2 regions of the Actinocorallia libanotica genome follow, and region 1 is predicted to be linked to the other one. Evidence: riboswitches for the same ligand, from Rfam matches in the RefSeq annotation. Region 1 holds a riboswitch; the other holds the start of a gene.
What was found. A riboswitch is a leader RNA that binds a small molecule or an ion and turns the genes downstream of it on or off. The one in region 1 is predicted to bind glycine.
Positions count from the first base shown of each region.

Region 2: it holds a riboswitch for glycine, as region 1 does, so the genes downstream of both, gcvT (glycine cleavage system aminomethyltransferase GcvT) here and gcvP (aminomethyl-transferring glycine dehydrogenase) in region 1, are expected to answer to the same signal.

Region 1 covers NZ_BAAAHH010000028.1:28,145-42,712, forward strand. The annotation lists gene ABD140_RS28330 (flavin reductase family protein) at 59-616, opposite strand; gene ABD140_RS28335 (tetratricopeptide repeat protein) at 696-1,478, opposite strand; gene gcvP (aminomethyl-transferring glycine dehydrogenase) at 1,589-4,450, opposite strand; glycine riboswitch at 4,571-4,658, opposite strand; glycine riboswitch at 4,659-4,754, opposite strand; gene ABD140_RS28345 (flippase-like domain-containing protein) at 4,924-7,332, shown strand; gene ABD140_RS28350 (MerR family transcriptional regulator) at 7,397-7,996, opposite strand; gene ABD140_RS28355 (bifunctional nuclease family protein) at 8,249-8,719, opposite strand; gene ftsR (transcriptional regulator FtsR) at 8,774-9,442, opposite strand; gene ABD140_RS28365 (FHA domain-containing protein) at 9,439-9,963, opposite strand; gene ABD140_RS28370 (sugar phosphate nucleotidyltransferase) at 10,234-12,732, opposite strand; gene clsA (cardiolipin synthase ClsA) at 12,729-13,334, opposite strand; gene ABD140_RS28380 (hypothetical protein) at 13,435-14,010, opposite strand; gene ppk2 (polyphosphate kinase 2) at 14,154-14,568, shown strand, end outside.
Region 2 covers NZ_BAAAHH010000036.1:59,511-74,078, reverse strand. The annotation lists gene gcvT (glycine cleavage system aminomethyltransferase GcvT) at 1-1,077, opposite strand, end outside; glycine riboswitch at 1,158-1,240, opposite strand; glycine riboswitch at 1,245-1,344, opposite strand; gene ABD140_RS32165 (TSUP family transporter) at 1,409-2,200, opposite strand; gene ABD140_RS32160 (Asp23/Gls24 family envelope stress response protein) at 2,467-2,991, opposite strand; gene ABD140_RS32155 (DUF6286 domain-containing protein) at 2,991-3,593, opposite strand; gene ABD140_RS32150 (YdeI/OmpD-associated family protein) at 3,655-4,227, opposite strand; gene purU (formyltetrahydrofolate deformylase) at 4,265-5,101, opposite strand; gene ABD140_RS32140 (CE1 family esterase) at 5,208-6,092, shown strand; gene ABD140_RS32135 (amino acid deaminase/aldolase) at 6,150-7,328, shown strand; gene ABD140_RS32130 (DUF3618 domain-containing protein) at 7,356-7,661, opposite strand; gene bcp (thioredoxin-dependent thiol peroxidase) at 7,780-8,247, shown strand; tRNA gene ABD140_RS32120 (tRNA-Leu) at 8,275-8,349, shown strand; gene ABD140_RS32115 (MEDS domain-containing protein) at 8,514-9,368, shown strand; gene ABD140_RS32110 (anti-sigma factor RsbA family regulatory protein) at 9,368-10,288, shown strand; gene ABD140_RS32105 (MEDS domain-containing protein) at 10,434-11,330, shown strand; gene ABD140_RS32100 (anti-sigma factor RsbA family regulatory protein) at 11,327-12,256, shown strand; gene rdgB (RdgB/HAM1 family non-canonical purine NTP pyrophosphatase) at 12,412-13,026, opposite strand; gene rph (ribonuclease PH) at 13,023-13,742, opposite strand; gene ABD140_RS32085 (MBL fold metallo-hydrolase) at 13,764-14,510, opposite strand; gene murI (glutamate racemase) at 14,536-14,568, opposite strand, start outside.

The DNA.
Region 1 (14,568 bases):
CCGGCCCTCGAGGGGCCGGGCGGGCGGATCGGGACGGCGGTCGGATGGAGGAGCGGGCTCAGACCCGGTCATCACCCCATCCCCACACATCGGGGATGCGCCAGTCCTGCTCGTCCTGGACGCCGAACCCGCCGCGGAAGAAGATCATCGGTCGGCCGTCGCCGGGCGTCTCCAGCTCCAGCACCCTGCCGATCACCACGTCGTGGTCACCGGCCGCGGTCACCTGGTGCACCTCGGCGTGGACGCGCATGAGGACACCGGGCAGGGAGGGGGTGCCCCAGCGGGACGCCTCCCAGTCCAGGCCCTCGTACTTGGCTCCCCTGCTGGAGCCGAAACGGGCGCAGAGGTCCTGCTGCTCCTCGCCGAGCACGTTCACCGTGAAGCGGCCGGCCGCCCGGATCCGCGGCCAGGCGCGTCCCTTGTGGTCGGCGCAGAAGAGCACCAGCGGGGGCTCGAGGGAGACGGAGGCGAAGGACTGGCAGGCGAAGCCCGCCGGCTCGCCCTCGTGCAGCCCGGTGACGACGGTGACGCCGCTGGCGAAGCTTCCCATCGCCCGGCGCATTTCCAGCGGGGTGGGCTCGACGGCCTCCGGCGCGGGATGAATCTGAACACTCATGAAAGAATAATAATGCCCATAGTCACACTAATTACAGCCTTCCTCTACAGAAGGCTAGAAAATAGACAAAGCGCAGTAATTAACCCGTGGACTGCGCGCGGTTCAGGCGGGCGGCGACCTGTTCGGCCAGCAGCGGATCGGCCAGGCCCCGCTGCCAGATGTGCGCCGCCTCCTCGTCGCGGCCGCGCAGGGGGAGGGTGCGGGCGAGCAGCTCGACGGCGAGCGGGGCGACGTCCGGGGCGTCCGTGGCGTCCACCGCGGCGCGGAACGCGCCGATCGCCTGCTCCAGGTGGGTCAGGCCCATCGCCACCGCCAGCCGGGCGTAGGCGTAGCCCTCGGGGGGCGCGGCGCGCAGGGCGGCGGCGAGGATCTGCTGGGCGCGGGCCGTCTGGCCCTGCTCCAGCAGCCGCTGGGCCAGGTCGTGGGCGGCGACGGGGGCGTGCTGCTCGTCGCCGGTGGCGATGACCTTCTGCCACCAGCCCGCCGCGGTCTCGGTGTCGCCGTCGTCGTCGGCGAGCTGGGCCAGCGCCAGGCAGGCGGCGGGCAGGTAGGCCGGGTGCGCCGAGGAGACCACCAGGCGCCAGGCCTGCTCGGCGGCCGGGCGGTCCCCGGCCCGCTCGCAGGAGACCGCCAGGTGGTAGGCGGCGCGCGGGCCGTACTCGGGGTCGCCGGTCTCGATGGCCGTCCAGTCCGCGTCGCGGGCCGCGGCGTGCTCACCGAGCTCCTCCAGCACCACCGCCAGTCCCAGCGCGGCCTGCGCGCGTCCGGACGGATCGGGTTCGTCCAGCGCCGCGGCGAAGAGTTCCGCGGCGGCGGACAGATCACCGGTCTCCGCCAGCAGGCGGGCCTGAGCCAGGGTCATGGCGGAGCTGCCTCCTTCGAGAAGTGCTCACGCGACCCTACTGAAAAGGACCGCGCCGTCGGAGAGACGACACGGCCCTTTCCTGATCAATAGCCTCAAGCTCGGACCGATCAGTCCTCGAAGGCCTCCGGCGGCGGGCAGGAGCAGACGAGGTTGCGGTCGCCGAAGGCCTGGTCGATGCGGCGGACCGGCGGCCAGTACTTGTTCTCCCGCAGGGAGGCCACGGGGTAGGCGGCCTCCTGGCGGGTGTAGCCGTGCTTCCAGTCGTCGGCCGTCAGCGTCTCGGCGGTGTGCGGGGCGTTGCGCAGGGGGTTGTCCTGGGCGTCCCACTCGCCGGAGGCGACACGGCCGATCTCCGCGCGGATCGCGATCATGGCGTCGCAGAAGCGGTCGAGCTCGGCCAGGTCCTCGCTCTCGGTCGGCTCGATCATCAGCGTGCCGGCCACCGGGAAGGACAGGGTCGGGGCGTGGAAGCCGTAGTCGATGAGGCGCTTGGCGACGTCCTCGGCGGTGACCCCGGTCTCCTTGGTGATCTTCCTCAGGTCGGCGATGCACTCGTGCGCCACGAGGCCGTTGCGGCCGGTGTAGAGCACCGGGTAGTGCGGGGCGAGCCGGCGCGCCACGTAGTTGGCGGCCAGGACCGCCACCTGGGTGGCGCGCAGCAGCCCGTCGTGGCCCATGAGCGCGATGTAGGTCCACGGGATGGGCAGGATGCCCGCCGAGCCCCACGGGGCCGCCGAGATCGGGCCGACGCCGGTGTCGGGGCCGGCCTCGGGTCGCAGCGGGTGGTTGGGCAGGAACGGCGCCAGGTGCGCGCCGACCGCGACCGGGCCGACGCCCGGACCGCCGCCGCCGTGCGGGATGCAGAACGTCTTGTGCAGGTTGAGGTGGGAGACGTCGGCGCCGAACTCGCCGGGCCGGGCCAGGCCGACCAGCGCGTTGAGGTTGGCGCCGTCCACGTACACCTGGCCGCCCGCGGCGTGCACCGCGGCGCAGACCTCGGTGATCGACTCCTCGTACACGCCGTGCGTCGAGGGGTAGGTCACCATGATCACCGACAGGTCGGCGGCGTTCTTGTCGATCTTGGCGCGCAGGTCGGCCATGTCGATGTTCCCGGCGTCGTCGCACTTGACGACGACCACCCGCATCCCGGCCATGACGGCGCTGGCGGCGTTGGTGCCGTGCGCCGACGACGGGATGAGGCAGACGTCGCGGTGCTCCTCGCCGCGGGAGGCATGGTAGGCGCGCACCGCCAGCAGCCCCGCCAGCTCGCCCTGCGACCCGGCGTTCGGCTGCACCGACACCCTGGCGTAACCGGTGATCTCCGCCAGCCAGGCCTCCAGCTCGCCGATCAGCTCGACGTACCCGGCGGCCTGCTCGACCGGCGCGAACGGGTGGATGTTCGCGAACTCCGGCCAGGTGATCGGCTCCATCTCGGTGGTGGCGTTGAGCTTCATCGTGCACGAGCCCAGCGGGATCATCGACCGGTCCAGGGCGATGTCCTTGTCCTGGAGGCGGCGCAGGTAGCGCAGCATCGCCGTCTCGGACCGGTGGGCGTGGAAGACCGGGTGGGACAGGAAGGTGCTGGTGCGGCGCAGCTCCTCCGGCAGCTCCTCCACCGGCTCGGCCAGCGCGACCGCGCGGCGGAACCCGCGCTGCTCGATCGCCTCCAGCAGCGTCTGCAGGTGCTCCTCGGTGGTGGTCTCGTCGAACGCCACCGCGATCGTCCGGTCGTCCACGAGGCGGATGTTGAAACCGGCGCGCCGCGCGGCCTCCACCGCGGCGGGGGCGTGGCCGGGGACGCGGATGGTGAGGGTGTCGAAGTAGTGCTCGTGCACGACCTCGAAGCCCTCGACCTCCTGGGCCTCGATGGAGGCGGCGAACGTCGCGGCCATCCGGTGCGCGCGGCGCGCGATCTCCGTCAGCCCCTCGGGGCCGTGGTAGACGGCGTACATCGAGGCCATGACGGCCAGCAGCACCTGCGCCGTGCAGATGTTGGAGGTCGCCTTCTCCCGCCGGATGTGCTGTTCGCGGGTCTGCAGCGCCAGCCGGTACGCCTGGTTCCCGTCGGCGTCGACCGACACCCCCACCAGGCGGCCGGGGAGCTGGCGCTCCAGGCCCTCCCGGACGGCCATGTAGCCGGCGTGCGGGCCGCCGAAGCCGTAGGGCACGCCGAACCGCTGGGCCGAGCCCACCACGATGTCGGCCCCGATCTCGCCGGGCGGGGTCAGCAGGGTCAGCGCCAGCAGGTCGGCGGCCACGACGAACTGCGCGTCGCGGGCGTGCGCCGCCTCGGCCACCGGACGCAGGTCGCGGACCCTGCCGGACGCGCCGGGGTACTGGGCCAGCACGCCGAAGACGTCTCCCTCGGGGAGGCCCGCGTCCAGGTCGGCCACGACCACCGGGATGCCCAGCGGCAGCGCCCGCGCCCGCACGACCTCGACCGTCTGGGGCAGCGCGTCGGCGTCCACCACGAACACGCCGGGCTCCTTGCGGCGGGTGGCCCGCAGCGCCAGCGCCATCGCCTCGGCGGCCGCCGTGCCCTCGTCCAGCATGGAGGCGTTGGCCACGGGGATCCCGGTCAGGTCCGAGACCACCGTCTGGAAGTTCAGCAGCGCCTCGAGCCGGCCCTGGGAGATCTCCGGCTGGTAGGGCGTGTAGGCGGTGTACCAGCCCGGGTTCTCCAGCACGTTGCGCAGGATCACGCCCGGGGTGATCGTGCCGTGGTAGCCCAGGCCGATCAGCGAGGTGAGCACGGTGTTGCGGGAGGCCAGCTCGCGCAGCCGCGCCAGCGCGGCGGTCTCGCTCAGCGCGGGCGGCAGGTCCAGCGGGCGGCCGGTGCGGATCGCGGCGGGCACCGCGGCCTCGCTCAGTGCGTCGAGATCGGCGAAGCCGACGGCGGCGAGCATCCTGGCCTGGTCGTCGGCGGACGGCCCGATATGCCGGTCGGAGAAGTCGAACTGCGCGGTCATGGACGAGCCTCCTGGAACACGAAAGGGTTGAGGAGGGGTCGTGAGACCCCGTTCCACCGGGGGCGACCCCCGGACCCCCGCAGAGGAACGAACGATCCTCGCTTCGCTGCGGTCGTTCGTTCCTCCCCCTCTGTCATGGGGACCTGAGAGCTTCACCCGGTGGGCTTGCACCTTCGGTGGGGCCCTGTGGCCCGCTTTCCAGAGGCGCCTCGCCCACACGGTCCTTTTGCCTGAGAGGTTCCGGGGAGGTTGCTCCTTCGGCGCTCCACGCCGGCTTGCGCGGAGTCTCTCCCGCACGGGGTCGACAGCACGATCAGTCTATCCGGTGGGCCATCGGCCTCCCGCGGACGGGCCCGACAGGGAAAGATCGGGTTGTTCCGCCACGCACGGAACAACCGCCGGATGCTTGATCACACGGTGTCATGGTGGGGCTAATCTTTGGGGACGACCGGAACCGGGAGGACGGTGTAAGCGTGACGAGCACTCAGGGCGGCGCTGCCCTGGAGCCGATGCCGTCCTCGTCCGGGGCGGTGGTGGTGGAGGAGCCCTCCCTCCCGAACCGGATCCGCAACCCCGCCACCCTGGTACGGGCGCTGGCGTGCCTGGCCGGGCTGGGACTGCTCCTGCTGCTGACCTCCCTGGCCACCCAGACGACCACCGGCCTGGAGACCGACATCAGCCGCGGCACCGAGCAGGCGCCGCACTTCCTGCTGAGCCTGGCCGGGCTCACCTCCAGCTTCGGCGTGCTGGCCGTGCCGGTGGTGTTCGCCCTGGACCGCATCGCGCGCCGGGACGGCATGCGGGTGATGTTCGGGCTGTTCGCCGCGATCGCCGGCCTGGGCGTGGACTACGCGGTGGAGGCCTGGGTCGCCGCCAACGGGCCCAGCGAGCTCACCGGCGTGCTGGGGCCCGCGGGCTCCGACACCGTCTCGCTGCAGTCCGACCTCACCCCCGTGATCGCCTACATCACCGCGGTGCGCCTGGGGGGGCGGCCCCGCTGGCAGGCGGTCATGTGGGGCACCATCGCCCTGGCCGCCCTGGCCTCCCTGGTGGCGGGCCGCTCCACCGCCCTGGGCCTGGTCGCCACCTACCTCATCGGCCGCCTCGTGGGCTATCTGACGCTCTACGGCCTGGGCACCCCCAACCCGCGGCCCCCGGGCAGCGCGGTGGCCGGCGTGCTGCGCCGGTTCGGGATGCGGCCGACCCGCATCGTGCGCACCGACGACGGCACCCTGGACCACCGCAGCTACCTGGTGGAGCTGCCCGAGCGGCGGCTGGACGTCACCCTCCTGGACCGCGACCAGCAGGCGGCCGGCCTGTTCTACCGGATCTGGCGCGGGCTGCGGCTGCGGGCCAACCAGCCGCGCCGCGCCGTGCGCTCGCTGCGCCGCTCCCTGGAACAGGAGTCGCTGGCCTCCTACGCCGCGTCCACCGCGGGTGCCCGCACCCCGCGGCTGCTGGCCACCTCCGAGGTCGGCACCGAGGCCGCGCTGCTGGCCTACGAGCACCTGGCGGGAGTGCCGCTGGCCGACCTGCCCGACGAGGAGCTCACCGACGGGCTCGCCATGGACCTGTGGCGGCAGCTGGAGGTGCTGCACCACCACCGGATCGCCCACCGCAGCCTCGACGACACCGCGATCGTGATCTGTGAGGGCGAGCCCTGGCTGGTGGGGTTCGGGCGGGGCGAGACCGCCGCGGGCGACCTGCTGCTGCGCCTGGACCACGCCCAGCTGCTCACCACGCTGGCGCTGCGGGGCGGCGCGGCGCGCGCGGTGAAGGAGGCCGCCGCGGTCATCGGGCCCGGCGCGCTGGGCGCGGTCGTCCCGCTGCTGCAGAAGGTCGCCCTCTCCCGCGACACCCGCACCGCGCTGCGCCGCGACAAGCACCTGCTGAGCGCCCTGCGCGAGGAGATCCTCAAGTTCACCCCGGAGACCGAGGTCGCGCCGGTCCGGCTCGAGCGCTTCCGGCCGCGCACCATCATCAGCATCGTCGCCGGGACGGTGGGCGTCTACTTCCTGCTCTCCCAGCTGAGCAACGTGGACCTGGGCGAGCTGGTGACGCAGTCCGACTGGCGCTGGGCGGGGCTGGCGGCGGTGGCGGCCGCCCTGTCCTTCGTGGCGGCGGCGATGATGGTCATCGGGTTCGTGCCCGAGCACATCCCGCTGGGCCGCACCATCCTGGCCCAGCTCGCCGCCTCGTTCGTCAAGCTCGTCGCGCCCGCGGCGGTCACCGGCGTGGCCATCAACACCCGGTACCTGCAGCGGATGGGCGTGCGCCCCGGGCCCGCCGTGGCCAGCGTGGGCGCCTCCCAGCTGGTCGGCCTGGGCGTGCACATCCTGCTGCTGCTCGTCCTGGGCTTCCTCACCGGCTCGGGCGGGGTGGGCACCGACTTCACCCCGTCCCGCACCGTGGTGCTGGGGCTGCTGGCGGTCGCGACCGTGGCGGTGGTCGCGGCGGCGATCGGGCCCCTGCGGCGGCTGGTGGTCGGCCGGGTGCGGCAGCTGTTCGCCGGAGTGGTCCCCCGGCTGCTGGACGTGGTCCAGGACCCCCGCAAGGTCGCCACCGGCCTCGGCGGCACCCTGCTGCTGACGGTGTCGTTCGTCTTGTGCCTGGACTTCTCCATCCGGGCGTTCGGCGGCTCGCTGGGCTGGACGGCCGTCGCGGTGGTCTTCCTCACCGGCAACGCGCTGGGATCGGCCGCCCCCACCCCGGGCGGCCTCGGCGCGGTCGAGACGACGCTGACGCTGGGCCTGACGGTGGCGGGGCTGCCGGCGGGGACGGCGACCTCCGCGGTGCTGCTGTTCCGGCTGCTGACGTTCTGGCTGCCGGTGCTGCCGGGCTGGGCCGCCTTCACCTACCTCCAGCGGCGCGACGCCCTCTGAGGCCCTCCCGGAACGCTCAGAAGGTCCGTGCGGTCCGCGGAGAGGGCGGCTCTCCCCGGGCCGTTCAGCCGGTCTTGCGGGCGCGGCGGCGGGCGGACAGCTCGTCCCGGCCCGTCCTGGGCTCAAGGTAGGGGTCGGCGTTCTCCGCGGGGAGGTTCGCCAGACTGCCCTCGACCTCCTGCCAGACCCGGCCCAGGGCTATGCCGAAGACGCCCTGGCCGCCCTGGAGCAGGTCGACGACCTCGTCGGCGCTGGTGCACTCGTAGACGCTGACGCCGTCGCTCATCAGGGTGATGGTGGCCAGGTGCTCCACTCCCCTGTCGCGCAGGTGGGTGACCGCGGTGCGGATCTGCTGGAGCGAGACACCGGCGTCCAGCAGCCGCTTGACGACCTTCAGCACCAGGATGTCGCGGAACCCGTACAGGCGCTGGCTGCCCGAGCCGTGCGCCGGGCGGATGCTCGGCTCGACCAGCCCGGTGCGGGCCCAGTAGTCGAGCTGGCGGTAGGTGATCCCGGCCGCCGCGCACGCCGTGGGGCCGCGGTAGCCGGCGTTCGGGTTCGGCATGGCCACCGCGTTGTCGAAAAGCAGGCCTTGCTCGCCGGCCTGCCGAGAGGCGAGCCGGCGCTCACGGTCCACCTTGTCCTCGCCGCTGCTCACCGCCACGCGGACCTCCGGCTTCTGTCAGCTCCCAGGTCTCCGGCAAGGGGGTTTGCCGGAATTTCCCCACGAGTGCTCCACCAGCACGGTAGGTGCCGGTCAGGGCAGGGTCAACGTTCACCGTCGGCGCGTCGCAGAGCGGATGTATCCGGCTTCACATGCGCAAACGGCTCACTTGTCAGCTCCCCCTCCACCCCTACCCCCGCGCTGCGGGGGCGGAAACGGACGGGACCCGGTGGGATCGGCCGAACCCGCAGGTCAGGCGTCCCGTTCGAAGTCCTCGGGAGAGACCGTGTCGAGGAACTCGCGGAATTTCTCCACTTCGTCTTCCTGTTCGTCCGGGATCGCCACCCCGGCCTCGTCCAGGACCTCCTCGCTGACGAAAATACTCGAACCGGTGCGCAGCGCCAGCGCTATCGAGTCCGACGGCCGTGCGCTGACCTCGGCGCCGTTGGAGAACACCAGGTCGGCGAAGAAGATCCCCTCGCGCAGCGCGGTGATGTTCACCGTGTGCAGGGAGGCCCCCAGCGCCTCGATGACCTCCTTGAACAGGTCATGGGTGAGCGGCCGGGCCGGCAGCATGCCCTGCTGGGCATAGGCGATGGCGGTCGCCTCCACCGCGCCGATCCAGATGGGCAGGTAACGATCGCCCTCGAGTTCCTTCAGCAGGACGATCGGCTGGTTGGAGGGCATCTCGACCCTGACGCCGACGACCTCCATCTGCTTCACAGCGGCTCCTCGCCTCGCGACGGTCCTCAAGACCCAAACTACACCTTGAGGCGGCTAACCACCCAAGCTGTCCTTGAGACCCGCCGAGACCAGGGCGGTGTGCAGCGCCAGGGTGAGCCCGCTCAGCTCGCGGGCGGTCCTGCCCGCCGCCTCGTGCGCCCCCGGCGCGCGGCGCTTGAGCAAGGGCGCGATGGTCTGCTCGATCAGGGCCAGCTCCCGCTCGGCCGCCGCCTTGATCGCCCGCAGGTGCCGCGCCTCGAAACCGTATCCGGCCAGCCGGACCGCGGTCCTGGCCACGGTCAGGGCGTCGGAGTCGTAGTGCGCGCCGGCGCGGCGCACCAGCCCGTAGGCCTCCAGCTCCTCCAGCCGGTCCTCGGAGATCCCGGCGCCGTCCAGCAGCTGGCGCCGGGTCAGCGCCACCTCGGCGGCGGGCGGGGAGCCGGCGTCGGCGGCGACCAGGGTGCGCGGCGGCCGGCTGTCGAGCTGCTCCTTGATCACCCGCAGCGGCAGGTACCTGTCGCGCTGGGCGGCCAGGATGTAGCGCAGCCGCTCCACGTCCACGGAGGTGAACTTCCGGTAGCCCGAGGGGGTGCGCTCGGGCTCGATGAGGCCTTCGGCCTCCAGGAAGCGGATCTTGGAGTGGGTGATGTCGGGGAACTCGCCCTGCAGGGTGGCCAGGACGTCCCCGATGGTCATGTACGCCCGGGCGGCTTGCGCGCTCACCCGTGCTGGGGGTTGGTGAGGAACACGACGCGGAACTTGCCGATCTGCACCTCGTCGCCGCCGTTGAGCGCCGCGTGGTCGATCCGCTCCCGGTTGACGTAGGTGCCGTTCAGGCTGCCCACGTCCCGGACGGTGAAGCCCGTCCCGTGCCGGGCGAACTCGGCGTGCCGCCGCGAGACGGTGACGTCGTCGAGGAAGATGTCGCTCTCGGGGTGGCGCCCGGCCGAGGTGCGGTCCTTGTCGAGCAGGAACCGGCTGCCGGCGTTGGGGCCGCGCCGCACCACCAGCAGGGCGGTGCCCGGGGGCAGCGTCTCCACGCTCAGCTGGTCGGAGGCCTCCTCGGAGGACTCGGGGATCTCCAGCCCGTCGGTCAGTCCGCTGATCGAGATGGTCGAGGTTGACTCACCGGGGGTCTCCGGAACCGGCTGGGCGTTGCGGACCAGCGGAGTGCCGCAATTGGAGCAGAAGCGGGCGCCATCGGGATTGGCGTGACCGCACTGCGTGCAGTAGACGCTCGGCATCGATCGGCTCGGCCTCCTACCATCGGCGCGCCCCCGGGACACGCCTCCGCTCTACTTGACTCCGGTCTGGACAACGCTACCGGCCGTATGTCCGGCGGTCTATGCCGCCGCGCGGAACGGGCCCGCCGGAAAGGCTGTCAGGAAGACCGTACCGCGCTGACGGCACCACCCGTGCGCGGAAGATCGATTCATCATGACCGAATCGCCGGAACCGGGGGTGACATCGGGGCATTTCGGACACCCCGATGTCACCCTGAGGTGGGGACCGCCTCAGGCCCCCGCCGCCTCCACGACCGCCGCCCACTCCTCCAGGAGCGCCGCGGCGGCGTCGTGGTCGGGCCCCTCGGCCCACAGGTGGGTCACCGCGTCGGCCGGATCCGGCAGGACCAGCGCCCAGCGCCCGTCCTTCTCCACCACCCGCACCCCGTCGGTGGTGTCGACGGTGCGGTCGGCGGCCGCCTCCACCACGTGCCGCATGACGCTGCCCTTGGCCGCCCACGGGGTCGGCACCGACCGCTTGAGCAGATGGGCCTGCGGGATGCGCTCCTCGATCTGGGAGAGGGTCAGGCGGGTGCGCGCCACCAGCCCGATCAGCCGGACGAACGCCGCGACGCCGTCCACGGTGTGGCTGAACTCGGGGAAGATGAACCCGCCGCGCCCGTCCCCGGCGAAGACCACTTCAGGGTCGGCCGCCGCCCTGGTCAGCACGTCCTGGGACGTGGAGGTCCACATCACCCGCACCCCGTGCCCGCGGCAGACCTCCTCGGCGACCCGGGTGGTGGTGACCGGCAGCGCCACCGTGCCCCCGCGCAGCTCGGCGGCGACCAGGTCGAGCAGGACCAGCAGCGCGCGGTCGTCGGAGATGCGCTCGCCGTTCTCGTCGACCAGCGAGATCCGCTCCCCCACCGGGTCGAACCGCACGCCGAACGCGGCCCTGGAGGAGGAGACCAGCTCTCCCAGCAGTGCCAGGTCGCGGGAGCGCTCGGCCGGGGTCTCGGTGGGGTTGACCTCGTCGAGCCGGTTGTTGCGGGTGAGCACCTCCACCCCGACCCGGCCCAGCAGCCAGGGCAGCACGTTGGAGGTGACGCCGCCGGCGCAGTCCGCGACGATCTTGAGCTCGGCCTCCCGGATGCCGGACATGTCCATCCGGGCCAGCAGGTCGCGGCTGTAGGACTCCACGGTCCGCTGGGGGTAGCTCAGCTCGGCGATCTCCCCCGGGAAGGCCCTGCGGTACTCCTGGCGGCCGAAGACCCGCTCGAGCTTGCGCTGGGCCGCCTGGGAGAGGTCGGCGCCGGTGTCGTCGAGGAAGAGGATGTCCACGCCCTGCGGGTCGCCGGGCGTGGTGCGGATCACGATGCCGCCCGCGCAGTCCTCGCGGGCGGTCTCGAACCTGGCGAGCGGCAGCGCGCACGCCTCCAGGTCCTCGACGTTGATGGCGCTGGCGGTGAGGGCGGCGATGGCCGCGCGCTTGAGGGTGCGCGCGGCGCGGGAGGCGTCGCGGGCGGTGACGACCGTGGCGCCCTTCTTCAGCGTGGTGGCGTACGCGCTGGTCAGCCGGACCACCAGCTCCGGGGTGATCTCCACGTTGATCAGCCCGGAGACGCCGCGGGGGCCGAAGAGGTTGCGCTGGCCGCGCGACTCCCAGATCACCGAGGTGTTGACCACGGCCCCGGCCTCGATGGTCTTGAAGGGGTAGACCTTCACCCCGTTGGAGACGTAGGCCTCGGCCTCGATGACGCACTCGTCGCCGACGACCGCGTTCTCCTCGATCCTGGCGCCGGCCATGACGTCGGTGTTCTTGCCCACCACGCAGCCGCGGAGGTGCGTGGAGGGGCCGACGTAGACGTTGTCGTGGACCACGGCGCGGTGCAGGAAGGCGCCCTCCTTGACGACCACGTTGCTGCCCAGGACGGTGTACTCGCGCAGCTCCGCGCCCGCCTCGACCTTGGCGTAGTCGCCGACGTACAGGGGGCCCTTGAGGACGGCGGAGGAGTCGACCTCGGCGCCCTCGGCGACCCACACGCCCGGGGACAGCTCGAAGCCGTCGATCTCCAGGTCGACCCTGCCCGAGAGCATGTCGGCCTGGGCCTTGAGGTAGCTCTCGTGGGTGCCGACGTCCTCCCAGTAGCAGTCGGCGACGTACCCGTACAGCGGGGCGCCCTCGGCCAGCAGGGCGGGGAAGACGTCGGAGGACCAGTCGACGCTCTCGCCGGGGGCGACGCGCTCCAGGACCTCGGGCTCCATGACGTAGATGCCGGTGTTGACGGTGTCGGAGAACACCTGGCCCCAGGTGGGCTTCTCCAGGAAGCGCTGGATGCGGCCCTGCTCGTCGACGATGATGATGCCGAACTCCAGCGGGTTGGGCACCCGCTTGAGCCCGATGGTGACCAGCGCGCCGTTCTCCTTGTGGAAGCGCACCATGTCGGTCAGGTCCAGGTCGGTCAGGGCGTCGCCGGAGATGACCAGGAAGCGGTCGTCGCGCAGGGCGTCCTCGGCGTTCTTGACGCTTCCGGCGGTGCCCAGGGGCACCTCCTCGGTGGCGTACTGCAGACTCATGCCCAGCTCTTCGCCGTCGCCGAAGTAGTTGCGGATCAGCGAGGCGAGGAACTGGACGGTGACGACGGTCTCGGTGAAGCCGTGCCTCTTCAAAAGGCGGAGCACGTGCTCCATGATCGGGCGGTTGATGACGGGCAGCAGAGGCTTGGGCTGGTTGGCGGTCATGGGACGCAGTCGCGTCCCCTCGCCTCCTGCCATCACGACGGCCTTCATGGCGCGGATGCGACTCCCTCGTTCTCGGCGCCCCCGGGGGGCAGGGCTCGGATGAGTTGTCGTGCCTGAACGGTGTAGAGGACCGCGGCCCACCAGTACAGGGCCGCGCCCCACAGGGCGAACGCCCACCCGACGACGCGGGCGGCGGTGGCGACGCCGCCGTCGTGGGAACCCCACAGCAGCAGCGGGAAGGCATAGAGGAGGTTCATCGTGGCGGCCTTGCCCACGAAGTGCACGGGCAGGCCGTTCCAGCCATATCGCTTCAGCAGGCCCAGCAGGCCCGCCATGTAGACCTCCCTGCCGACGAGCAGGGCGGTGAGCCACCAGGGGACGATCTCGCGGGCGGTCAGCCCCACCAGGGTGGCCAGGATGTAGAGGCGGTCCGCCGCGGGGTCGAGCAGCGTGCCGAGCCGGCTGGTCTGGTCCAGCATCCGGGCGAGCTTGCCGTCCGCCCAGTCCGACAGGCCCGCCAGCATCAGCAGGCCGATCGCCCAGCCGTCGTGGCCAGCGAGGACCAGCCAGAAGAAGAGCGGCACCCCCAGGAGCCTCGCGAGGCTCAGGGCGTTCGGCACCGTCCAGATCCGGTCCTTCGTCTCTGCCAAAGCGGCTTCCACCTCCTGGGGGTTGACCTTACCTGCCAGGAGATCTCAACTCCCTCGGTGGATCGCTCCACCGGAAAGTAACGCTCCGCTATGGCGCAGCTCACATTTTTCCGGACAGATCCCGCTGGTTTCGGCGGCCCTTTCGCCACACCGCCGCCGCGGGGGCCGTCCGGCCGGTCGCGGCCGCCGCGCCCCGGTCCGGCCGGCCGCGGCCGTCCAGCACCAGGACGCCCATGGTCAGCAGGCCCAGCAGGCTGGCGCACAGCAGGTAGCCGTAGGAGACGAGCTCCACGGACACGGGGAGGCCGACGATCACGCCGCTCTGGGGCGGCGCCGCGACGGCCGCGGCCAGCGACGCCAGGCCGGTGGTCAGCAGGCCGACCAGTCCCGGCCCCTGCCGCCTCCGCCAGCGCCGGGGGTCGTCCGCGGCGGCCGCGCCGCGGACCCCGCTCCAGCCGAGGAGCGCGGCGTTGCCCAGCCCCGCCACGGACATCAGCGGGTACAGGAGGGCGACCGCGGCCACGTCCCCCGGCGACATGCGCGACAGGCCGACCCCGCCGCCGGGGCGCCCGAAGAGCGCCTGCGGAAAAACGATCAATCCGTGCACGCTCATCAGGAGCACCAGGACGGAGCCCGTGCACAGCAGCAGGCTCACCGCCAGCCGCAAGGACTTCATCGATCCCCCCTCCCTTTGTCCAAAAGGCTAGCAATTGCCCCCCAATAGCCCCCAAAAGATTCCAGTAAAAGCAGGATAAAGATTATCGAAACACACTAAACGGTAAATTCTCGCGAGGCTCCGGAGTCACCCATAATGATCGGATGGCGAAGAAACTGACACGCGAGGTGTACGAGCGGGCGATCCTGGACCTCCAGGCCGAGCTGGTGAAGCTGCAGGAATGGGTGAAGGCCGAGGGGCAGCGGCTGGTCGTGGTGTTCGAGGGCCGGGACGCCGCGGGCAAGGGCGGGGCCATCAAGCGCGTCACCGAGTACCTCAACCCCCGGACGGCGCGGATCGCGGCGCTGCCCAAGCCCACCGAGCGCGAGCGCACCCAGTGGTACTTCCAGCGCTACGTCGCCGAGCTGCCGGCCGCCGGGGAGATCGTCCTGTTCGACCGCAGCTGGTACAACCGGGCGGGGGTCGAGCACGTGATGGGCTTCTGCACCCCGGAGGAGTACGAGCGCTTCCTTCACCAGTGCCCGGTCTTCGAGCGGCTCCTGGTCGAGGACGGCGTGC
Region 2 (14,568 bases), on a different contig from region 1:
GTCGACCACGTCGACCGGTTCGTGCTTTCCGCGGATGTCGACGGCGACCGGCACGGCGCCGGTTCCGACGTAGGCCATGGCGATGGGCTTGCCCAGGGTCGGGGAGGGTGCTCCGCTGGTCACCACGCCGCAGGGCGCGCCGTCCTCGCCGATGACCGCGTACCCCGCCCGCGGCACCCGCCGCCCGCGCGCGACGAGCCCGACGAGCTTGCGGGACGGCCCGTTCTCGGCGACGGCCGCGAGGGCGTCGCGTCCGACGAAGTCCTTCTCCAGCCGCACGATCCGGCCGAGACCAGCATCGTACGGGGTCAGCTCGGCGGTCAGCTCATGCCCGTACAGCGGCATGCCCGCCTCCAGGCGCAGCGTGTCGCGGGCCGACAGCCCGCACGGGGTGATCCCGTCCCCGCCCGCCTCGGTGATCCGCTGCCAGAGCTCCACGGCGTCCCCGGCGTCGACGAACAGCTCGAAGCCGTCCTCACCGGTGTAGCCGGTGCGGCCGATGAAGGCGACGACGCCGCCCACCGTGCCGCTGACCAGGGAGTAGTACTTCAGCCCGGCGAGGTCGACGTCGGTCAGCCGCGCCAGGATCTCCTGCGCCCCGGGCCCCTGGACGGCCAGCAGCGCGTAGTTCTCGGTCTGGTCGTCGACCGTGGCCTCGAAGTCGGCGGCCCGCGCCGTCAGCTCGGCCGCGACCACCCCGGTGTTGGCGGCGTTGGCCACCACCAGGAACCCGTGCCGGCTGAGCCGGTAGACGATCAGGTCGTCCAGCACCCCGCCCCGCTCGTCGACGAGCATCGTGTAGCGCGCCCGGCCCTGTTCCAGCGCCGAGATGTTCCCGGCCAGCGCGTGGTCCAGCGCCTCGCCGGCCTGTGCGCCTGTAACGAAGATCTCACCCATGTGCGAGACGTCGAAGATCCCGGCGGAGGTCCGCACGGCCTGGTGCTCGGCGGTCTCCGACTTGTAGCGCAGGGGCATGAGGTACCCGGCGAAGTCGACGAGATTGCCGCCGAGCTCCTTGTGCAGCTCGTACAGCGGCGTCGTCTTCACGGCGGCGGGTTTTTCAGAGGCAGGGGACACCTGGGTGAGCTCCTTGTGACCGGCACACGGCAGAACGTTTCCCATCGTCCCATCCGTACACCTGCTGAGTGGGCCCTCCCCCTCTGTCTTCTCTGCCTGAGAGCTTCACCCGTACGGGCTTTCACCTTCGGCGGAAGGCTCCGGCGCCTTCTCTTTCCAGAGGCCGCCCACCCCTCGCGGTCCTGGGTGCCTGAGAGGTTCCGGGGAGGAATTGCTCCTTCGGCGGCCCGGACCCGCCGGGCCCGGACGCTCTCCCGCACGGGATCATTCGGCGTCACCCCAACTATAGGGCTCCCCGTCCGCCCCGTCGGCGCCAGGATGCCCTTCGCCCTCAGCCCAGGCCCTGCGCCAGGTAGAGCAGGGAGACGGCGACGGCCAGGCCGCCCAGGAGCAGCCGGAGCGCCTTCTCGGGGAGCCGGGGCTGCAGGAGGGCGCCCAGGTAGCCGCCCGCCAGGCCGCCCAGGCCGCACAGGAGGCCCAGGGTCCACAGGGGCGCGATGTCGCCGGGGGCGATCAGGGACAGGACGGCGTAGGCGGCGGCGCCCACGATCGAGGTGACGAAGGTGGCGGCCAGGGCTGCGGGGGCCACGACCGCGACGGGCAGGCCGCGGCCCACCAGGATCGGGCCGAGCAGGGAGCCGCCGCCGACCCCGTAGATCCCGCCGACGACGCCGACGCCCAGGGCCAGCGCGGTCACCGCGGTACGGGACGGCTCAGGCGCCGGGGGCCGGGGGGACGGGCGCAGCGTCCGCAGGCACAACCACGTGCCCAGGGGGAGCAGGAAGGCGGCGACCAGCAGCCGGAAAACGGTCGGACCCGGCAGGGCGAAGACCCGGATCACCGCGCCGACGACCACGCCGGGCGCGGTCCCGGCCACCAGCAGCCGGGCCAGGGGGCCGGTCAACCGTCCCGTCCGGCGGTACCGGATCAGCGCGCCGGGCCCCGCCACCACGTTGAACAGCAGGTTGGTGGGGGTGACGGCCGGGCTGGGCACGCCCAGCACGCTCAGTTGGACGGGCAGCAGGAACACCGCTCCCGACACGCCCACGGGCGCGGTCACCACCGCGATCAGCAGTCCGGCGCAGAGCCCGAGCAATCCGGTCTGCCAGAATTCCCAAGCCATTAGACCAGGATTGCATAGATAAGTCCGCGCACCGTGGAGACCGGCGGCGCCTCGGTGCGCCGCCGGTCCCGAGCAGAAGGTCTAGCTCTGTTGGCTCAATCCCTCGCGGTCCCCCTTCCCCGACCCGGAGACGGAACATGATGCAGTGGTCACTGCTGATCGATACCCCCTGCGGATGGACGAGGAGTGACTTACTTAGCAACGACTGTACGAAGCGCCGCCCGGTACGGCGCTATCAGAACCGACAAATGCCGGTAGACCTCTCTTTAAGCGATACGCGTCTCGTGGTAGACCAGCCGGAACCGCAGGACCGCGTGCAGGTCGGGCATCTCGATCGCCTCGCGGAAGCGCACCAGCGAGTCCTCGCTGATCCGGGCGAGCAGCAGCCCGAGGTCGGCGCTCTCGTGGCAGAGGATCTGCAGCATCACCCGCGGCCGGGAGCGCGTGCCGGTGAAGCGCACGCGCACGTCGTGCACCCCCGGCAGCCCCAGCACCTCGCGGGTGAGCCCGGCCACCGCCTCGTTCGTCAGCGCCTTCCGGCGCCCGCCCAGCAGGGTGAAGCGGCGTAGCGCCGCCGCCCTGCCCTGGAGCAGCAGCCAGCACGTCCCCAGCACCGCCACCGCGGTCAGCAGGCCCGCCACCGCCGGCCAGAACCAGGGGTTGCGGGCGATGAAGCCGGAGGTGCCCTCGCCCAGCACCGGCCGGTCGCCCAGGAACCTGTTGAGTCCCAGCAGCACCCCGCTCGTCCCGCACAGCGCCAGCCCCGTCAGCGTCAGTCCCCTGCGCGCCATCAGCCCCGCCGACCCAGCCGGACGGCGACCGCGCGGCCGCGCTGCGGTCCGATCTCCTCCAGCCGGGCGAGCACCGCCCGGCGCAGCGGGACGATCGCCTCGGGCGGCGTGCCGCGCCGCGCTCCGGCCCGTACCGTGATCCGCCAGCCGACGCTCACCCGCGCCCGCACCACTCCTGGCGCCCCCAGCGCCGCGTCCTCCAGCGACCGGCGCAGCCCGTCCCTGCTCAGCGCCGCCGAGACCGCGGGGTCGTCGCCCCGGAGCAGCTCCATCCGGTCGTATCCGGGCAGCACCGCCAGCAGCAGGAGGACCATGCCCGCGATCCACAGGAGGTAGGCGGCCAGCTCCACCGCCGGATCGCCCCACAGCAGCGTCCGCAGCTCGGCGTCCAGCCGCTCCGCCCACGCGGGCGGCACGAGATGGTGCCCGTACCGGCGGGCCAGCACCTCCGCCGCGCCGAACCCGCCGCACGCCGCCATCAGGAGGGCGACGGCCGCCTCGGCGCCCGCCCGCTCCTTGCGGAACTCCCTGGCCGCGCGCCTGCGCGCCTCCCGCCGCCGCGCCGAATCCCCGAACAGCTCCGTGACCAGCGTCTCCCCCATAAGGGAACAGTAACCGAGCCACCACGTACGGCGATCTTCCCCGCCCCCCGAGTCGCCGGTTTCAGAGGTGGAGCTTCTCGCCCCTGCCCAGCATCGCGACGAACTTCTCGATCCGGGCGGCACGGGTCTGGGGGCGCTTGGCGTCCTGGATCCGGTACAGGATGGCGTAGCGGTTGCGCCCGTCGAGGCCGGCGAAGAACTCTGCGGCGGCCGGGGCCGCGTCCAGCGCGTCCTGGAGGTCCTCGGGGACCACGGCGTTGCGCGGCGAGGCGTAGGCGCGCTCCCACCGCCCGTCCGCGCGGGCCCGCTCCACCTCGGCCAGCCCCGCCGGGCGCATCCGGCCCGCGGCGGTCAGCTCGGCGACGCGCTCGCGGTTGACCTGGGACCACTTGCTGCGGGGCGTGCGGGGGGTGAAGCGCAGCAGCCAGTACGTCTCGTCCAGGGGCGCCTTCTGACCGTCGATCCAGCCGAAGCACAGTGCCACGTCACGGGCCTCGGGGTAGGTGATGGACGCCACTCCCGAGCCCTTCTTGGCGAACTTGAGCCACAGTCCCGGGGACACCTCGTGCTCGGCCTCCAGCCACTCCTCGAAGGCGGACGAGGACGCGAAGGCGAAGGTCGGCAGATCGCTCATACGCGCGACCCTAACGGCCGCCCGTGACATTTCCGGATCAGCGGAAGACGACGGTCTTCTCGTCGTTGAGCAGGACGCGGTGCTCGGCGTGCCAGCGGACGGCGCGGGCCAGGGCCAGGCACTCCATGTCGCGGCCGACGCGGCGCAGGTCCTCGGGGGTGTGGGTGTGGTCGACCCGGGCCACCTCCTGCTCGATGATCGGGCCCTCGTCCAGGTCGGGGGTGACGTAGTGGGCGGTGGCGCCGATCAGCTTCACGCCGCGCTTGTGCGCCTGGTGGTAGGGCTTGGCGCCCTTGAAGGACGGCAGGAACGAGTGGTGGATGTTGATCACCTTGCCCTGCAGCTTGGCGCACAGGTCGTCGGTGAGGATCTGCATGTAGCGGGCGAGCACCACCAGGTCGGCGTCGTAGTGCTGGACGAGGGTGAGGATCTCGGCCTCCTGCGCGGCCTTGCCCATCGTCATCGGCAGGTGGTGGTAGTCGATGCCGAAGGACTGGGTGAGCGGGCGCAGGTCCGGGTGGTTGGAGACGACCGCGACCACGTCGATGTCCAGCAGGCCCGAGCGCATCCGGAAGAGCAGGTCGTTGAGGCAGTGCCCCTCCTTGGACACCATGATCAGCACCTTCATGCGGGTGGCGGCGTCGCTGAGGTGCCAGTCGAGCGAGAACTCCCGCCCCAGCGGCGCGAACAGCCCCTGGAGCTCCTCCAGGCCCTCCTGGGCGGTGAACTGCACGCGCAGGAAGAACCGCCCGGCGTCCTGGTCGCCGTACTGCTGGCTCTCCAGGATGTTGCACTGCCGGGACGCCAGCAGGCCGGAGACGGCCGCCACGATGCCCGGACGGTCGGGGCACGACAGCGTGAGGATGTAACTCAACTCTCCACCTTCTGCAGGGGACGCCGGGGGCACGATGACTCGCCAGTTTATGCCCTGGTGGGAACGCCGCGTTTGGGGTCGGACGCGGACGCCTACATTCAAGGGCATGCGTCGACTTCTGGCCCTTTTGCTCGCTTTCGTACTGCTCGGTGCGTGCCAGGCCTCCGCGCCCGGGAAGGACGGCGCCCCCGGGCCTTCCGCCACCGGGACGGCGCCCCGCCCGGCCGAGCGGGACGGCGTCCCCACCGCGGCGGGCACCCACAGGCTCAAGCTGGAGGTCGGCACGCCCGGCCACCGCGAGTACCGGCTGCGCGTGCCCCCGGCGCTGCGCTCCTCGGCCGGGCCGCTGCCGCTGGTGCTGGCCGTCCACGGGGGCGCCTCCAACGCCGAGAAGTTCCAGGAGCTCAGCGGCTTCGACGAGGTGGCGGACGAGAAGGGCTTCCTGGTCGCCTATCCCGAGGGCTTCGCCTTCAGCTGGAACGCCGGCCCCTGCTGCGGCCCGGCCAAGCTCGCCCGCGTCGACGACGTCGGCTTCCTGGAGAAGCTGATCGACCGGCTCGTCGAGGCGAAGGTCGCCGATCCGGAGCGGGTGTACGTCTCGGGCTTCTCCAACGGGGGCGGCATGGCCTACCGCATGGCCTGCGAGGGGCCGGGCAGGGTCAGGGCGATCGGGGTGGTCTCGGCCTCCCTGGTCATCGACTGCGATCCCGGCCGCCCGGTCTCGGCGATGATCGTCCACGGGAGGGCCGACCGGTCGGTGCCCTACGAGGGCGGCGGGCGGCGCGACTTCAACGACGACCGGCCCTTCGCCCCGGTCTCCCGCGCGGTCGCCTTCTGGCGCGAGGCGGCCGGGGTCCGGGCCCTGCGCCGGGAGGGCGCCTGCCGGACGGGCGAGGGCAGGGCCGTGGTGCGCTTCTGCCCGCACGGCGGGGGCCACGTCTGGCCCGAGGGGACGGCGGCGCGGCTCTGGGCGTTCTTCTCCTCGGTGTAGCCGGAAAGACAGACGCGAATACTTTTCATGTTTCACTTTTTATGGGAAAGTGGACACATGGATCTCAAGGCGCGTTATGACTTCGCGACCGCGGAGCTCGACCCCCCGTTCGCGATCGTCGACCTGGCGGCCTTCCGCGCCAACGCCGCGGCCCTGGTGCGCCGGGCCGGGGGCAAGCCGATCCGGGTGGCCAGCAAGTCCGTCCGGGTCCGCGCCCTGCTGGAGGAGGTCCTGGCCCTGGACGGCTTCGCCGGGATCATGGCCTTCACCCTGCCCGAGGCCCTCTGGCTGGCCGGGCACCGCACCAGCGACGACATCCTCGTGGCCTACCCCACCGTCGACCGCGCCGCGCTGCGCCGCCTCGTCCGCGACGAGCACGCCGCCCGCACCGTCACCCTCATGGTCGACTGCGCCGAGCACCTGGACCTCATCCCGGCCGACGGGCACCCCGTGCGGGTCTGCCTCGACATGGACGCCGCCTACCCGGTGCTGGGCGGCCGGGTGAAGGTCGGCGCGCGCCGCTCCCCCCTGGCCACCCCCGAGCAGGCCGCCGCCTTCGCCGAGGAGGTCGTCAAGCGGCCGCACCTGCGGCTGGTCGGGCTGATGGGCTACGAGTCGCAGATCGCCGGCGTGGGCGACGCCCCCGCCGGCAGGCCCGCCATGGGCCTGGCCGTCAAGGCGATGCGCGCCCGCTCCCGGGTGGAGCTGGCCCGGCGGCGCGGCGAGGTCGTGCGGGCCGTGCGCGAGGTGGCCGACCTGGAGTTCGTCAACGGCGGCGGCACCGGCAGCCTGGAGTGGACCTCGGCGGAGCGGGCGGTCACCGAGGTCGCCGCCGGGTCCGGCCTGTTCCAGCCGCACCTGTTCGACAACTACAGCATGTTCAAGGCCACGCCCGCCGCGCTGTTCGCGCTGCCCGTCGTGCGGGTGCCCGGCCCGGGCACCGTCACCTGCCTGGGCGGCGGCTACCTCGCCTCGGGCCCGGCCGACGCGCTGCGCCTGCCCCAGCCCTACCTGCCGGCCGGGCTGGGGTACACCGGCACCGAGGGCGCCGGGGAGGTGCAGACGCCGCTCGTCGGGCCGGGCACCGCCGGGCTGGGGGTCGGCGACCGCGTCTGGTTCCGGCACACCAAGGCCGGCGAGCTGTGCGAGCGCTTCGACGCCGTGCACCTGGTCCTCGGCGAGGGCGTCGAGAGCACCGTCCCCACCTACCGGGGCGAGGGGAAGACCTTCCTGTAGGCCTGTAGGCCTACAGGCCCCGGAGGCTCAGCCCCGGCCGCTCCGCCGGGCGCGCAGCACCAGCAGGACGACGCCCGCCAGCACGACACCGCCGACGATGAGCGCGCGCTTGCGCTGCTCCTCGGTGAGCGGCGAGCCCTCGGCGTCGCCGGGCGAGACGATCGCGCCGACCGTCGCGGCCACCTGGTGCAGCTCCTCGCGCACCCGGTCGCCGGTGCGGTGGACGACGTTGCTCGGGCTGACCCGGTCGGCGATCGCGTCGATGTTGCGCGCGAGGGCCTCGAGTTCGCCCTCGATCTCCTGCTCGATCCGGTCCGGATCCCTGTCGGCCATCCCGCGTCCTTCGTCGTAGTTACCGGTGGGCGATCAGTCTTGCAGGTCATCGCCGCCCCCAGGGAGGCGAGTGCCGGTAAGTTTGTCCCTTCCACCACCCGCCGCGAAAGGATGCCAGGTGACAGACCGTCTCGAGCCCGGCGACGAGGCCCCCGACTTCACGCTCACCGACGCCGACGGCGAGCCCTTCACGCTGTCGTCGCTGCGCGGCGCGAAGGTCCTCCTCTACTTCTACCCCGCGGCGATGACCCCCGGGTGCACCAAGGAGTCCGTGGACTTCGAGCAGTCGCTGGCCGAGCTGGAGGCGGCCGGGGTGAAGGTGGTCGGCGTCTCCCCCGACGCCCCCGCCAAGCTCGTGAAGTTCCGCGAGCGCGACAAGCTGACCTTCCCCCTGCTGTCGGACCCCGAGCGCGCGGTGCTGCAGGCGTACGCCGCCTACGGCGAGAAGAAGCTCTACGGGAAGGTCACCGTGGGCGTCATCCGCTCCACCTTCCTCATCGACGAGGAGGGCAGGATCGAGAAGGCCTACTACAACGTGCGGGCGACCGGGCATGTGGCCCGTCTCCGCAAGGAGCTGGGCCTGTAGCCCGCTGGTAAGGTCGTAGCCGCGCACGGGGCCGTAGCCCAATTCGGCAGAGGCCGGCGGTTTAGGTCCGTCGTGTTGTGGGTTCAAATCCCACCGGCCCTACATAAAAGGGACAGCCCACCGGCTGTCCCTTTTTCGTGCCGCGGCATCCGCCCCTCCCCCCTTCCGGCGCGCGCCGAGTCGTTATATGAAAAAAGCGGCGGCCCCACCGGGCTCCGCCGACGTAGATTGGACGGGTCCGCACCCGTCGGGAGGCCCGAGCAGCCATGTACGTCCGGAGATCGGTCAGGGATCTTCTCCCGGGCGACCATGCCTGGCTCCCGTTCTGCTGCCCCGACGAGCAGGGCCACGTCATCGGCTCGTGGATCGCCCAGGGGCTGCGCATCCGCGACAAGGTCGTCTACGTGACCGACGCCGAGCACTGGGAGCTGCCCGGCCTGTACGGCCACGACCTGAGCCCCGCGGTCCGGGCGGGCCTGCTCACCCTGCTCCCGGTCGGCGAGGCCTGCCTGACCGGCGGGATGTTCGACCCGGAGAAGATGCTCCAGACCGTCGCCGACGAGATCGCCAAGGCCGAGGAGCAGGAGTTCCGCGGCATCCGGATCACCGCCGAGACGTCGTGGGCGCTGGACCAGCCGTTCGGCGACACCCGCCTCATGGTCTGCGAGCGCGAGCTCGCCGAGCGCGTCGGGCCGAGCGTGTCGGTCACCGCCATCTGCCAGACCGACGTGCGCCGCTGCTCGCCCGCCCAGTTCGACCTGCTCGCCGAGCAGCACGAGGTGCGGGTGGTGCCCGACCCCGACTTCGACGACCCGGTCCTCAGCATCACCCGCACCTACCGGCCGCCCGGCCTGCGGTTGTGCGGCGAACTCGACGCCGCCCGGCACACCCACTTCGTCGAGGCGCTGAACTCCCTGCCGTCCCAGGAGGAGGCGATCCACCTCGATCTCTCCGAATTGGACTTTCTCAGCCTCAGCGCGCTGCGGACAATGGTCGAATACACGCGGAGGCGCGGATCGCGCGGTGCCGTCGTGCTGCACCGGGTGCCGCCCGAGGTGCGCTCCACGCTGGAGGTGGTCGGGATGCACCGGCTGCCGGGGATCCGACTGGATGAGGACTGATGGCCCTGACCCATGTGGCACTTCCCTACGACGCGGACGAGGATTTCCTGGAAGGCGCCTTCCCCTTCCTGGACGAGGGTCTGGAACGTGACGAGACGGTCCTGGCCGTCACCTGCGAGCACAAGACGGGGCTGCTCCGCGAGAAGTTCGGCGCCCAGGTGCGCTACGTCCCCCCGGCGGCCTTCTACGAGCACCCGGCACGGGTCGTCTCGCGGGTCCTGCACCAGATGGAGACGGCGGCCGAACGCGGGAGGCGGGTGCGGCTGCTGGCCGAGCCCGACTGGAAGGGCCGCGCCGACTGGGAGACCGTGGAGTGGCTGCGGCTGGAGGCCCTGGTCAACGTGGCGCTGGCCCGCACGGACGGCTCCATCATGTGCCCCTACCACGCGTCCCTGCCGCGCCCCGTCCTGGACGGCGCGCGGCACACCCACCCCCTGCTCGCCCGCGACGGCCTCCCCCGGGACAACCCCGCCTACCTGGACCCCGCCGTCTTCAGCGCGATGTGCGACCCGCCGCTGCCGCCCGCACCCGGGCACGCGCTCGAGATGCCGCTGCGCTCGGCGGACCTGCGCGAGCCGCGCGCGCTGATCACGGTGTACGCGCACCGCTACGGGCTGGCCGGGCACCGGCTGCACCAGCTGCTGGTCGCACTCACCGAGGTGGCGACCAACGCGCTCAGCCACGGCGAGCCGCCCGTCCTGCTGCGGGTGTGGGAGGAGCGCGACGCGCTGCTGTGCGAGGTCAGCGACCGCGGGCACTGGTGCCCCTCGGAACGGCACGGGCCGGGCTGGCTGCCGCCCGGGACCGCCGGCTCCCCCCGGCTGGGGCTGTGGGCGGTGCGCATGCTGTGCGGCCGGGTCCAGGTCAGAACCGGAGTGGAAGGGACACGGATACGCCTGCACACGCCTTTCCGCGCATGAAATGCATGTGCAGCTGCATTAGCCATGATATTTCTCCTCCACATGCCGAGAGTTCCCGCCACGCGACGCCGCCCGGCGTACGCTTGACGGAGCAAGAAAAGGAACACCTTCCCCGCACGCGACGACGCACAGGTCAGGACGGAGCATGGTCAGCTGGTTCACGCAGCGCGCGGTCGGTGATCTCCGGCCCGGCGATCACGCGTGGCTGGCGTACTCCCATCCCGACGAACAGCGGCGCGTGCTCGGTGACTTCGTCTACGCGGGCCTCGAGGCGGGCGAGAAGGTGATCTGCGTCGCCGACACCACGGCGCGCGACCTGCCCGGGCTGCTGTCGCTGCACCACATCGACGCCACGCCCTTCGCCGAACTCGGCCACCTGACGGTGATCCCCTGGCGGGAGGCCTGCGTCCACGACGGGCACGGCCGCCCCGACGCGCTCTCCCGCACCCTGGAGCAGGAGATCTCCCGGGCCCTCGACCAGCGGTTCCGCCGCGTCCGCATCACCGCGGACATGACCTGGGCGGCGGGCGTCCCCGGAGGTGACAGCTTCATGCTCGACTGCGACTGCGAGGTCGAGGTCCTGGTGGGACCCAGCACCCTGACCACCGCCATCTGCCAGGTGGACCGGCGCCGCTGCGCACCCGAGGCGCTCTCCGCCCTCCAGAACCACCACGAGGTACTCGTCGAAGTGAACCCCGAATACGACGACGGCGTGCTGCGCATGACCCGTACGTACGCCCCCTACGGCCTGCGCCTCGAGGGCGAGATCGACGGGGCGCGCCACCACGCCCTCACCCGCACCCTCGCCTCGGTGAGCGACCCGCGCGACCGGGCCGCCCAGCGGATCCACCTCGAACTGGCGAACCTGCGGTTCATGGACCTGGTCTCGCTGAACCTCCTGGGCTCCCACGCCCGGCGCCTCACCCGGGGCCACGGCCTCGTTCTGGACAACCCCTCACCCGAACTGGAGAGCGTGATCGAGATGGTGGGCTTCCATCGGCTTCCGGGCATCGTCAAGGGCCTGGGTTGGAGGCGCTCATGAGCACCGCGCTGCTGCACCAGGCCCTGCTGCACGGCGGCACCGAGGAGTTCCTCGACGCGGCGGTGCCCTTCCTGCACGAGGGCCTGGCCGCCCGGGACCGCATCCTCGCCGTGGTCCCGCACGACCGCCAGGAGGCGCTGCGGGACGTCCTGGGCCGGGACCGCAAGGAGATCGAGTTCCACGACGCGACCGCCTTCTACCGGCACCCGGTCCGCACCATCGCCGCCTACAACGACGTCCTGCGCCAGGCCGGCCCCCGCCGGGTGCGCGCGCTGGCCGAGCTGGACTGGAGCGGCCCCGCCCAGGCGTGGGAGCAGCGCGAGTGGGGCCGGTACGAGTCGCTGGTGAACGCGGTGTTCGGGCCCTCGAACGCGCAGGTCATCTGCTCCTACGACCGCACGCTGGCCCCGCCCCCGGTCGTCGAGGAGGCACGCCGCACCCATCCCGACCTCTTCGAGGGCGGCCACTACCCGGCCTACAACGACCGGTACGTGCGGCCGGAGCGCTACGGCGCCGACTGCGACCGGCTTCCGCTGCCCGAGGTGCCCGCCGAGGCCGAGCGCCTCGCCCTCACCTCGCTGGACCTGGCGCCGCTGCGCGCGTTCCTGGCCGAGCGGGGACGGCGGATGGGGCTGCCCGACGACAAGGCGGGCTCCCTGTCCATGGCGGTCACCGAGATCGCCACCAACGCGGTGCTCCACGGCACCCCGCCGATCGAGTTCCGCATCTGGTGCCAGGGCCGCGTCCTGCACTGCGAGGTCGCCGACGTCGGCCTGTGGCGCCCCGACGGCCTGGCCGGCTTCCTGCCGCCCGAGTCCGCCATCGCCGGCGGCTTCGGCCTGTGGAGCGCCCGCATGCTCGTCGACCTCCTGGAGATCCGCGCCGGCCACCACGGCACCCGCGTCCAGCTCCGCATGGTCTGCTGACCCCGCCCCGGCCGCACCGGGCCCGCCGGGCCTTCGGCACGGGCTCGACCCCGGACACGCCGGACGCGGACGGCCCACCCGGGCCTTCGGCACGGGCTCGTGCCCGGCTCCGTGGCGCGCTGAACGGAGCGCGGACGGCCGCGGCGGTGCTCAGATCAGGGGTCGGTGAGGGTGGTGAGGTAGGCGGCGAGGGCGCGGAAGGCGCGGCCTCGGTGGCTGATCTCGGACTTCTCACGGGGAGTGAGTTCGGCGGTGGTGCGGCCCGAGCCGGCGACCTCGAAGACGGGGTCGTAGCCGAAGCCTCCGGTGCCGCGCGGGGCGGTGATGATGCGGCCGTCCATGCGGCCCTCCACCACGTGCTCGCGGCCGTCGGGGTGGGCGATGGCGGCCGCGCAGACGAAGTGGGCGCCGCGCTCGGGCTCGGCGACGTCGGCGAGCTGGTCGAGCACCAGCTCCAGGTTGGCGCGGTCCCGGCCTCCGGGGTGCTCGGCGCCGAAGCGGCCCGACCAGCGCGCCGAGAGCACGCCCGGCATGCCGTTCAGGGCGTCCACGCACAGGCCCGAGTCGTCGGAGACCGCGGCCAGGCCGGTGTGCGCGGCGATCGCCCGGGCCTTGAGCAGGGCGTTGCCGACGAAGGTCAGCTCGGTCTCGGGCACCTCGGGGGCGTCGGGGAACTCCGCCAGGCCCACCACCTCGTAGCCGGTGAGCAGGTCCCGCAGCTCGGTGACCTTCCCGGGGTTGCGCGTGGCCAGCACCAGCCGGCGGCTCATCGGGCCAGCGCCTCCTTCTGCATCATGGTGAGGTCGACGCAGCCCAGCTGGGCCAGGTCGAGCAGCTCGTTCAGCTGCTCGCGGGAGAAGGGCACGCCCTCGGCGGTGCCCTGCACCTCGATGAGCCTGCCGTCGCCGGTGCACACCACGTTCATGTCGGTGTCGGCGACGACGTCCTCCTCGTAGCAGAGGTCGAGCCGCGACTCGCCGGCCACCACGCCGACGCTGACCGCGCACACCGAGCCGATGAGCGGGTCGCCCTTGGTCATCCTGCGGTCGCGCATCCAGGTGACGGCGTCGGCGAGCGCCACGTAGGCGCCGGTGATGGCGGCGGTGCGGGTGCCGCCGTCCGCCTGCAGCACGTCGCAGTCGATGGTGACGGTGCTGCCGGCGAAGGCCTTGAAGTCCACGCACGCCCGCAGGGAGCGCCCGATCAACCGGGAGATCTCCTGGGTGCGCCCGCCGAGCTTGCCGCGCACCGACTCCCGGTCGTTGCGGGTGTTGGTGGCGCGCGGCAGCATCGCGTACTCGGCGGTCAGCCAGCCCAGGCCGCTGTCGCGCCGCCAGCGCGGGACCGTGTCCTGTACCGAGGCCGCGCACAGGACGCGGGTGCCGCCGAACTCCACCAGCACGGAGCCCTCCGCGTGGTCGAGCCAGCCTCGCTGGATACGGACATGTCGGAGCTGGTCGTTCACGCGACCGTCGGGGCGAGCCATGGGGCCAGCCTACCGGTGCGGCTACAGCCGATAGACGGTCCCGCTGCGGGCCAGGTCGATCGGCCCGCCGTACCCGCCGGTCTTGGCCTCCACGAGCGACTTCTCCTCGTCGTTCCACGGCACCAGGTGGGTCAGCACCAGCCGCCCGACCTGTGCCCGCTCGGCGTACTCCGCCGCCTCCTTCGCGGTCAGATGCAGGTCGGGCGGGTTGTCGCCCTCCAGGAAGGACGCCTCGCACAGGAACAGGTCGGCGCCCTCGGCCAGGTCCACCAGGGTGTCGGTCAGCCCGGTGTCGCCCGAGTAGGCCAGCGTGCCGCCGCCCGCCGAGGTGATGCGGAAGCCGTAGGACTCGATGACGTGGTTGACCGGCTCGCAGAGGATCTCGAACGGGCCCGCCTCGAACTTGCGGGTCAGCGGGGTGAAGTCGAAGGTGTCGGTCATGCCCGGATCGAGTTCGAGGTCGTAGGCCTCGGCCATCCGCGTCGCCGACTCCGTGGGCCCGAAGACCGGGATCTTCGGCTTGGTGCCGTGCGGGCAGTACTTGCGGGCCACGTAGTAGCCGCACAGGTCCATGCAGTGGTCGGCGTGCAGATGGGAGATCGCGATCGCGTCGATGTCGTACAGGTCGTGATGGCGCTGCAGGGCTCCCAGCGCGCCGTTGCCGAAGTCGAGGAGGAGGGAGTAGCCGTCCTCCTCGAGGAGATAACAGGAGGCGGGGCTGTCCGGCCCCGGGAAGCTGCCGGAGCAGCCGATCACAGTCACCCGCACGGGGAGCTCCTCTACTTACTGTGGTTCATGGGGTGAGACGGAACACGCTGGTGTCCGA